2 regions of the Roseateles albus genome follow, and region 2 is predicted to be linked to the other one. Evidence: predicted binding sites of a transcription regulator. Region 2 holds the regulator's gene; the other holds the start of a gene.

Region 1 (4,351 bases), on a different contig from region 2:
ATATCCGCGCAGCGGATGTGAGTGGAGACCAAAGGACGGACAAGGCCCAGTTGCTGCGTGCAGCAGCCGGGCTGTAAGCACGGCACCCGCGTCAGCGGGTACTGGGACTTGGGGCGAAGTTCATGTCGCACCGCGACGTGAACGAAGACCACAAAGCGGCTACGCTGCGTGCAGCGGCTGGCCTGTAAAAGGCCAGGCGACGCCTCAGGCGGACAAGACGCTTTGGGGCTTTGCTCATATCGCACCGCGATGTGAGCAAAGCCCACAAGGCTGCGGCACAAACCGCCAAAACGAAAGGGCCGCTCCGGCAAACCGGAGCGGCCCTTTTTTACCTTCAAAATCGATCAACTCATCCCGCACAACTTCTTGAACGGCCCCAGCACAGCGTCGCCGCGAAAGGGTTTGACGATCCAGCCGGTGACGCCAATGGCCTTGCCGCGCGCGCGCATCTGCGGGTTGTCTTCGGTCGTCAGCATCACGATGCGTACCGCTTGATTGCCGAGTTCGGTGCGGATCTTCTCCGCCATGGTCAGCCCGTCCATATGCGGCATATTGAAGTCACTGACCACCAGCTTGATGTCGGGATCGCTGCGCAGTTGCACAAGCCCATCACGGCCATCGGTGGCGACCGCCACTTCAAATCCGTTCTTGCTCAAAAAACTGGAGACGATCTCGCGCATGGTGCTCGAATCGTCAACCACTAAGACATTCGCCATTTCAGAAATTCCTCGCTCGTCCGCCCTGGGCTCTTGATTTCAAAACAGATCCAACTCGCCCGTCGGCCCGGCCTTCACCGCATGCGCCTCGAAATCCGCAAATTCCTCCGGCGACCAATGCAGATTGAAGATCACCCGCTGCACGATCACCAACGGTGGCATCCCCGGACGCGCCGGGTCGGACAGCTGGTAGCGCAAACAGAGCTGCGGATCTTGCGAGCCGAAGGAGATGTATTTGTGCTGGTGGTTGATGACGATGGGCACTTGCGTTTGCTGTTTGCTCAGCTCCTGCGGCGGGATATAGCGATTTTTGAACGCGCCCCAGATCAGATTCGTCGTTTCGCCCAACATATTGTTGAGTTCGCGGAAGTTCAGGTCCCCCCCCACGCCTTCATAGCTGAAGCCCTGAATCAAGCCTTGGCGCAGCGCGTTCTCCTCGGTTTGCAGCATCATGTAGCCGCGGCACCAGGTGCTCTCGATCGGGATCAGCGTGGACACCTCACCATGAATGATGCGGTCGTGAACCACATAGGGCGACTCGGCCACCACCTGCGCGTTGGGGAACATCGCCACCAGCGATGAGCAGGTCAGCTCGGCGATGCCTTGCACCAGGCTGCGCGGGTAGCTGAGGCTGAAAATCGCGTGGTCGATGGCGGCGCGCAAGGTGTCGGTGTCGCCGGTGTTCCAGTTCTGGCACACGGCCAGTTGCTCCGCAGCGCTCAACTCGCGCTCGCTGCTGCGTCGCAGAAAAATCGGCAGCTCGGGGCGTAGCTTGTGAATAGCACAGGCCAGCTGCAAGGCGTCGCCCTGATCACAAGGAAGGTTATCGGCGAGCAGCACGCCGCCCAGGTCCTTGTGCTTGCCCAGCGTGGCCAAAGCGTCACTGGCCGAGCGCGGCAGTGCAATCAGACCGATTTCCTGGCAAAAGTCGGTCAGAACCTGGTATTGCTCCGGGTCATGCTCAAGCAGCAAGACCTTGGCTTCGAGGAGGGTGGAGTTGATCATGGTTTTTCGCAGTGCGCGGCCGCCCTGCCCTGTGCCGAATAGCAAACAAGATGACGCCTGGCTGAAAAGCCCGGCGTTCCTCTGCGTCATCGGCAGCGCCGCCAAATTCTGTAGCACTATGCGCCCGCCCCCCCTGCCGGTTGCCCACTTCTACTCGGAAACCCGCTAGACGGCGCGGCTGCAAACCGCATAATTTCATTCGCCCCGCCGGCCCAAAACCCGAACAAGCACCATGTCAGAACTGCTGCAAGCCTCCTCCCTGCCCGCCTTGCGGGTCTTGGTGGTCGATGACCAGGCGACAGCGCGGCGCATTCTTTCGGCGCAGTTGCAGGCCGCCGGCCACCAGGTGCTGGAGGCCGGCTCGAGCGATCAAGCCTTGACCTTGTTTCAAGCGGAGTCGCCTGACCTGGTCTTGCTCGACGTAGAAATGCCCGGGCATGACGGTTACTGGGTCGCCAGCCAAATGCGGGCTGTGGAAGCGGGCGGATGGACACCCATCATCTTCCTGTCCAGCCGCGACAAGGATCAAGATCTCTGGCAAGGCATCGAGTCGGGCGGCGATGACTATCTGATCAAGCCCGTGTCGGCCACCGTGCTGCAGGCCAAGTTGCGCGCGATGCAGCGCCTGCGCCGCATGCAGACGCGGCTGCTCGAATTGTCTGACGAGCTTCGCTTTGCCAACGAACAACTGACCCGGCTCAGCCATGAAGACGCCCTGACCGGCCTGCCGAACCGGCGCGCCTTTGATGCCCGGCTGCAGCAAGAAATCCTCGCCGCCCAGCGCGACAAGCAGACGCTGACGCTGGTGCTGTGTGACATCGACTACTTCAAAGATTTCAATGACAGCCTCGGGCATGTCGAAGGCGATGCTTGCCTACAGCGCGTTGCCCGCCTTTTGCAAGAAACTTGCCGGCGCCCGCGCGACTATGCGGCCCGTTATGGCGGCGAAGAGTTTGCCTTGATCCTGCCTGGCACACCGCGCTCCGGTGCGATGACCTTTGCTCGCGCCGTGCTGCGCACCTTGGCGCTGACGGCGATTCAACACCCCAAGTCGGCCGTGGCGCCCCATGTCAGCGTGTCGGGCGGCATCACGACCTGCATCCCCGACCAATCCACCACGGTCGAAGGCCTGCTGCGACGCGCGGATGATGCGCTCTACACCGCCAAATCACGCGGACGCAACTGCTTTTTCAGTTTCGAGATGCAGATGGACACGCATGAGCAGCGCAGCGCCCGGGCGGCCAATTTGGGCGTTGACATGGGCACAGACATACGCGAGCCCGATCCAATTTAGTGTGGTGTTGCACACTAGCAAAATGACCAACCGCCCCATCGCGCTCGAAGACCTGCGCCGCTACGCCGTCGCTCGCAGCCTGTTCACCCCAACGACCTTGCCGGGCGCCATCAAACGCCTGGGCTTTGTGCAGGCCGATCCGATACGAGCCCCGGCTCGTGCACAGGACCTGACCCTGCGTTTACGCGTCAAAGACTACCGGGCCGGCGACCTTGAGCGCCGCTATAGCCAGCTCGCGATTGAAGAGGATTGCCTCGTCAACTACGGGTTTCTGCCGCGTGAACATTTGCAGCTGATGCACCCCCGCGTGGCCCGCCGCGCCTGGGACAGCAAGACGAAAGGCCATGCCCAAGCCCTGCAAAGCTTTGTCAGCAGCCGCGGGCCCAGCCACCCGCGCGACATCCAGGCGCATTTCGACCTGGGCAGCACCCGCAATGCCTGGGGAGGCAGCAGCAGCGCCACCACCCATTTGCTAGACGACATGCATTACCGCGGCATGTTGCGGGTGCAGCGTCGCGAAGCCGGTCAGCGCATCTATGCGGCGGTGACTCACACCCCAGACGAGCGCAGCCCACAAGCCAAGGCCCATGCCTTGCTGCAACTGGTACTGGCCAAGTACGCGCCCCTGCCCTCGCGCAGCCTGGGTCAGCTGTGCAGCCTGCTGGGCTATGGCGCCCCGCATCTTGGTGCCGAGATCAAACGCGCTTTGAGCCTCGCACGGCAGACCCTACCTAACGCCGAAATCGATGGCATCCGATGGTACTGGCCCGAAGGCGAAAACCCCGCAGCCAAGCGCTGGCGCCTCGATGACGAACTGCGCTTGCTGGCGCCGTTTGACCCCGTCGTTTGGGACCGTTTGCGCTTCGAGTTGTTTTGGGGTTGGGCCTATCGTTTTGAAGCCTACACCCCCGCCGCCAAACGCAAGATGGGCTATTACGCGCTGCCGATGTTGTGGCGCGGCCAAGTACTGGGCTGGGCGAATCTGTCAGTCCAGAGTGGCCAATTGATCAGCGACTTCGGCTATGCCGAAAGCCACCCGCCGCCCGACAAGGCGCTACGCCAAGCCTTGGAGATTGAGCAGCAAAAAATGGCTCTGTTCTTGGGTGCAAGTCTGCCTTAAGCACTGCCTCGGGCCCGAAGCAATGCCTGCGCCAATTCGGCAAAACCTTCGCCCCGCTCGGCCTGCGTTACGTAAAGGGGCAGATGCTGCAAACGGGGCGCCCACTGTGCGATATTGGCGACCCCAACCGTGAGCGGCAAGCGCTCGAACATCAGCTGATCATTGGCTGAGTCGCCAATATAGAGCCAGCGTTCAGGATCGAAAGCCTCACCCAAT
Region 2 (4,351 bases):
GCGCGAGCGGGTGCTCAAGCGTCGCCAGGCCGAGTTGGACGGCGTGCCCGATCCACTTGCTCCGCCCATGATGATGGACCGCCCGCAAGACGCGCCCGGCGTCAGCTCCTTGAATGCGGCACGCCAACAGCGCGCCCAGAACGCCTTGCAAGCGATGCAACCCCGCCGTGCCGAGCCGGTAGCACCGCCGCCAGCCCCGGCCCAGCGCCGTGCGCCGCCGGTGTTGCGCGACGAAATCCGTGTGCCGGCGCAGCAACGTGAGTTTGCCGATCTGTCTGGTTTGGGCAATGCAGGCGAGCTGAACGACTTGCCCGGCCGTGGCCGTCGCGATCAACAAGACATGATGAACGAGCTGCGTTCGATGAAGGGCATGATCGAAGAGCGTTTCGGCGCTCTGGCCTTTATGGAAAAATTGCAGCGTCAGCCCATCCAGGCCCGCTTGACGCAGAAGCTGTTGGAAATTGGCTTTTCGCCCGCCTTGGTGCGCAAGCTGGTCGAGGGCTGCCCGGCCGAGTTCAAGGGCGGCCCCGGCGAGGCCGCCGATGAAACGAGCTGGGCCGCCAACGTGCTGTCGCGCAATCTGCAGACCGACGAGCACAGCCCGGCGCTGGAAGAGCAGGGCGGCGTGTTCGCGCTGATCGGCTCCACCGGTGTGGGCAAGACCACAACAACCGCCAAATTGGCCGCTGCATTCGCTACCCGTCATGGCGCAGCGCACCTGGGTCTGATCACGCTGGACGCCTATCGGGTCGGTGCCCATGAGCAGCTGCGCGCCTATGGCCGCATCCTCGGCGTGCCGGTGCATACCGCTCATGACAAGGCCTCGCTGGAAGATCTGCTGGAGCTGCTTTCGAGCAAGAAGATGGTGCTGATCGACACAGCAGGCATGGCTCAGCGCGACAGCCGAACTAATGAGTTACTGGACATGCTGGCACACCGCAGCGTGCGCAAGATCCTGGTCATCAATGCCGCTCAGCAAGGCGAAACGATCGAGGATGTGGTCAGCGCCTGGCGCGCCAGTGATTGCCACGGCGTTGTGCTGTCCAAGATCGACGAGGCCGTCAAGCTGGCCCCGGCGCTGGATACCTTGATCCGCCACAAGCTCAAGGTGCTGGGCGTCACCAACGGCCAGCGCGTGCCGGAAGACTGGCATCGTCTGACAAGCCAGGCCTTGGTGCAACGCGCCTTGCGTGCGGCCGCAGCCGGTGCTTGGCGCATGGACAGCGCCGATGTGAATTTGATCTTTGCCGGGGGGCCCGCGCTTGGCCTCAAGCATCCCGCTGCCATGGGTGCTTTCTAGTCCCCACTTCACAAGAGATACAGGACAACATCATGCGCGACGCTCACCGTACACATTCCCCGCAGGACCAGGCCGACGGCCTGCGCCGGCTTTTCGCCAGTTCAAGGGTGCGCTTCATCCCCGTCGTCAGCAACCCCCATGTGGTCGGTGGTGGCGTGCTGCTCGAAGGCCTGTGCGCGGCCTTTGCCGAGCTCGGCCTGCATACCTTGGTGGTTGACGCTGGCGAGAGCGCGCCTGTCCCGTCGGAGCTGGCCTCGGTCGATCTGAGCGCCTGTGTTGAGCGTCTGTCCAAGGACGTGTCTTACTTGGCGGCTCGCGGCCTGCCGATGCGCTATATCAATGCCAATGGCTCGGCCGCCCAGTTTCTGGAAGTGGTCAGTGATGCGGCACCGTTTGCCGATGTCGTGCTGCTGCACGCCAGCGCCGCCGAATTGGCGCGCGTGGTGGCGCTGCGCGAAGTGCGGCCGGTCTTGTTGGCCGATACAGACAGCATGAGCGTGACGCATGCCTACGCTGGCATGAAATGGTTGGCCAGCCGCGCCGGCCTGATGGTCTACAGCTTGTTACTCGCTTGCTCGCCGCAACTGCGTTTGTCCGATCGCATTGCCCAGCAGATCAGCAGCTGCGCCGATGGTTTCCTCGGCGCCGTGTTGCGCGACTGGGCCTGTATGGATCCGAAGAGCCCGTCGAGTGCCCCGATTTCCGCCGAGATCCGCCATTTGGCGCGTGAGCTTTTGATGGCCGCTCCCCCCGGCGCCGCCTTGGAAGCCTCGGTCAATGCCAGTCCTCTGCGCCCGCCCGTGCGAGCCCAGATGCACCGTGCCGCTGTTGCCACTGTTTGATTGCCGCTGGAGCTGATGATGTATACCGCCAAAGGCCGCCTCGATAATTCCTCCCTGATTCGGCAATACAGCCCTTTGGTGCGCCGCTTGGCGCATCAAATGATTGCCAAGCTGCCCGCCAATATCGAAATTGACGACCTGATCCAGGTCGGCCTGATCGGTTTGACGGATGCGCTGAGCCGCTTCGACATCGGTCAAGGCGTGCAGTTCGAGACCTTCGCGACGCAGCGCATTCGTGGCGCCATGCTGGACGAGTTGCGCGGCGGCGACTGGATGAGCCGCGGCTCGCGGCGCCAACAGCGTGAAATTGAAAGCGCTGTGCGCAAGCTGGAGCAAAAGCTCGGCCGCGCGCCGCTGGAGAGCGAAATCGCCATCGAGATGGGTGTGCCGCTGGAAGAGTACCAAGACCTATTGGGCAAGGTGCGCGGCACCCAGCTGGTCTATTTGGAAGACATGTCTGGCGACGAGGGCGATGAGGACTTCCTCGACCGTCATGTGGCCGACCATGCCAATAACCCCTTACTCAAGCTGCAAGACCACCGCATGCGCGAAGCGCTGGTGGCGGCGATCAAGAACCTGCCCGAGCGCGAGCAATACATGATGAGCATGTATTACGAGCACGATATGAACTTGAAAGAAATCGCGGTCGTGCTGAAGGTCACCGAGTCGCGGGTTTGTCAGTTGCACAGCCAGGCGATCGCTCGTTTGCGCGTTAAGCTGCGGGACTGGTAAAGGTATTTTCAGCGGCCGATGAAGGCCTGGAGCGGGAGAATCAATGTCATTGATGTGGTGGAAGCGCCGATCTGAAACTGCCCAGCCCGCTGTGCATGCAGCATCAGGCGCGTTGGATGCCTCGGCCAAGCTGGAGGCTGAGCCTTTGATGGCCCTGATCCGCAAGGTGGCCCGTTCGGTGTCAAGTGTTGGCAAAGATGCCGCCGAAGTGCGCGGTGTTTTGGAAGATACCCAAAAAGTGGTCGTCGCTCAATGCGAGGCGATGGGCGCCTTGTCCAGCGATTTGGCCCTGGTGCGCGGTGCTCAGCAGGCCATCAGTCATTCGACCGAACAGTCACGCAGCGCGGTCAGCCGAGCGGCCCACGCCTTGGAAGGGGTGGGTAACGAGGTCGGCGGCATTGTGCAGACGCTGCGGCAAGTGTCGGACGCCGCGTCCGAGATCACCAAAATCGCGCTGCAAACCCGTTTGGTGGCTTTCAATGCCTCTGTCGAGGCGGGCCGCGCCGGTGAGGCGGGCAAAGGTTTTGGCGTCGTGGCCGATGCGGTCAAGGCCTTGGCCGGGCAGGTCGAGAACTCATCCAAGTCCATCATGGGCACGGTCGCAAATCTGGATGCCCGCATCGAGCTCTTCAGCCGCGAGTTGCGTAACGATCCCAATCAAACCCAAAAGAGTCTGATCCATCAAGCCTTCGCGGATGTGCAGGCCGACGTGGGTCGGATTGCCGATTCGGCCAGCCAAAGTGCACTGACGATCGATTCCTTGTCCGGCCGTGCGGCCGAGCTGGAGCAGGAGGTTCAGCAGGCGATGATCAGCCTGGATACGGCTTTTGCGTGCAGCGACCGATTCCTGAAAATGTCCGAGCAGTTGATCGAGCAGATTGCCGGCTCTGGTGTCGAGGTCGATGACGCGCCCTATATTCGTGCCGCGCAGGGCGCCGCCTTGGAGATCTCGACGCTGTTAGAACAAGCCTTGAAGACGGGCGCCATCAAGCCTGCGCAATTGTTCGATGACAACTACCGGCCGCTTGCAGGCTCCAATCCTGCCCAGCATGTGACCGGCTTTGTTGATTTGGCCGATCGGCAGTTTCCGGCGGTGCAGGAAAAGCTGCTCAGCCTCAGCGACAAGGTGGTCTATTGCATTGCCGTGGACCGCAATGGTTATGTGGCGACGCACAACAAAAAATACTGCCAGCCGCAACGCGCCGGCGATGTGGTTTGGAACACCGCCAACAGCCGATACCGGCGAATTTTTAATGACCGCACCGGCCTCGCTTCAGCGCGCAATCAGCGGCCATTTCTGCTGCAAACCTATCGCCGCGATATGGGCGGTGGCCGCTTCGTGCTGCTCAAAGAGGTCTCCGCGCCTATCGTGGTCAATGGCAAACACTGGGGCGGGCTGCGGCTGGCGTTTAACTTCTAGCGCTAGCCAAGGCAAGGCAAGACTGGTCCGGCAGTCAAGGCGCTACGCAAGCCCGGT

The links. Region 2 encodes FliA, which starts transcription of late flagellar genes. Its sites were predicted from a motif close to CTAAAGTTTNNNNNNNNNNNGCCGNTA; they were not measured.
Region 1: PRZ03_RS21510 (chemotaxis protein CheX) is a predicted target of FliA. The motif match lies at 1,809-1,835, and genes of this name have one in related genera.

The regions. Positions count from the first base shown of each region.
Region 1 is NZ_JAQQXT010000018.1:12,983-17,333, forward strand. Features, by position in the region: gene PRZ03_RS21505 (response regulator) at 345-716, opposite strand; gene PRZ03_RS21510 (chemotaxis protein CheX) at 756-1,721, opposite strand; gene PRZ03_RS21515 (GGDEF domain-containing response regulator) at 1,954-3,015, shown strand; gene PRZ03_RS21520 (DNA glycosylase AlkZ-like family protein) at 3,038-4,135, shown strand; gene PRZ03_RS21525 (HAD-IIB family hydrolase) at 4,132-4,351, opposite strand, start outside.
Region 2 is NZ_JAQQXT010000014.1:75,355-79,705, reverse strand. Features, by position in the region: gene flhF (flagellar biosynthesis protein FlhF) at 1-1,300, shown strand, start outside; gene PRZ03_RS19580 (MinD/ParA family ATP-binding protein) at 1,333-2,142, shown strand; gene PRZ03_RS19575 (RNA polymerase sigma factor FliA) at 2,161-2,874, shown strand; gene PRZ03_RS19570 (methyl-accepting chemotaxis protein) at 2,966-4,294, shown strand; gene PRZ03_RS19565 (GGDEF domain-containing protein) at 4,329-4,351, opposite strand, start outside.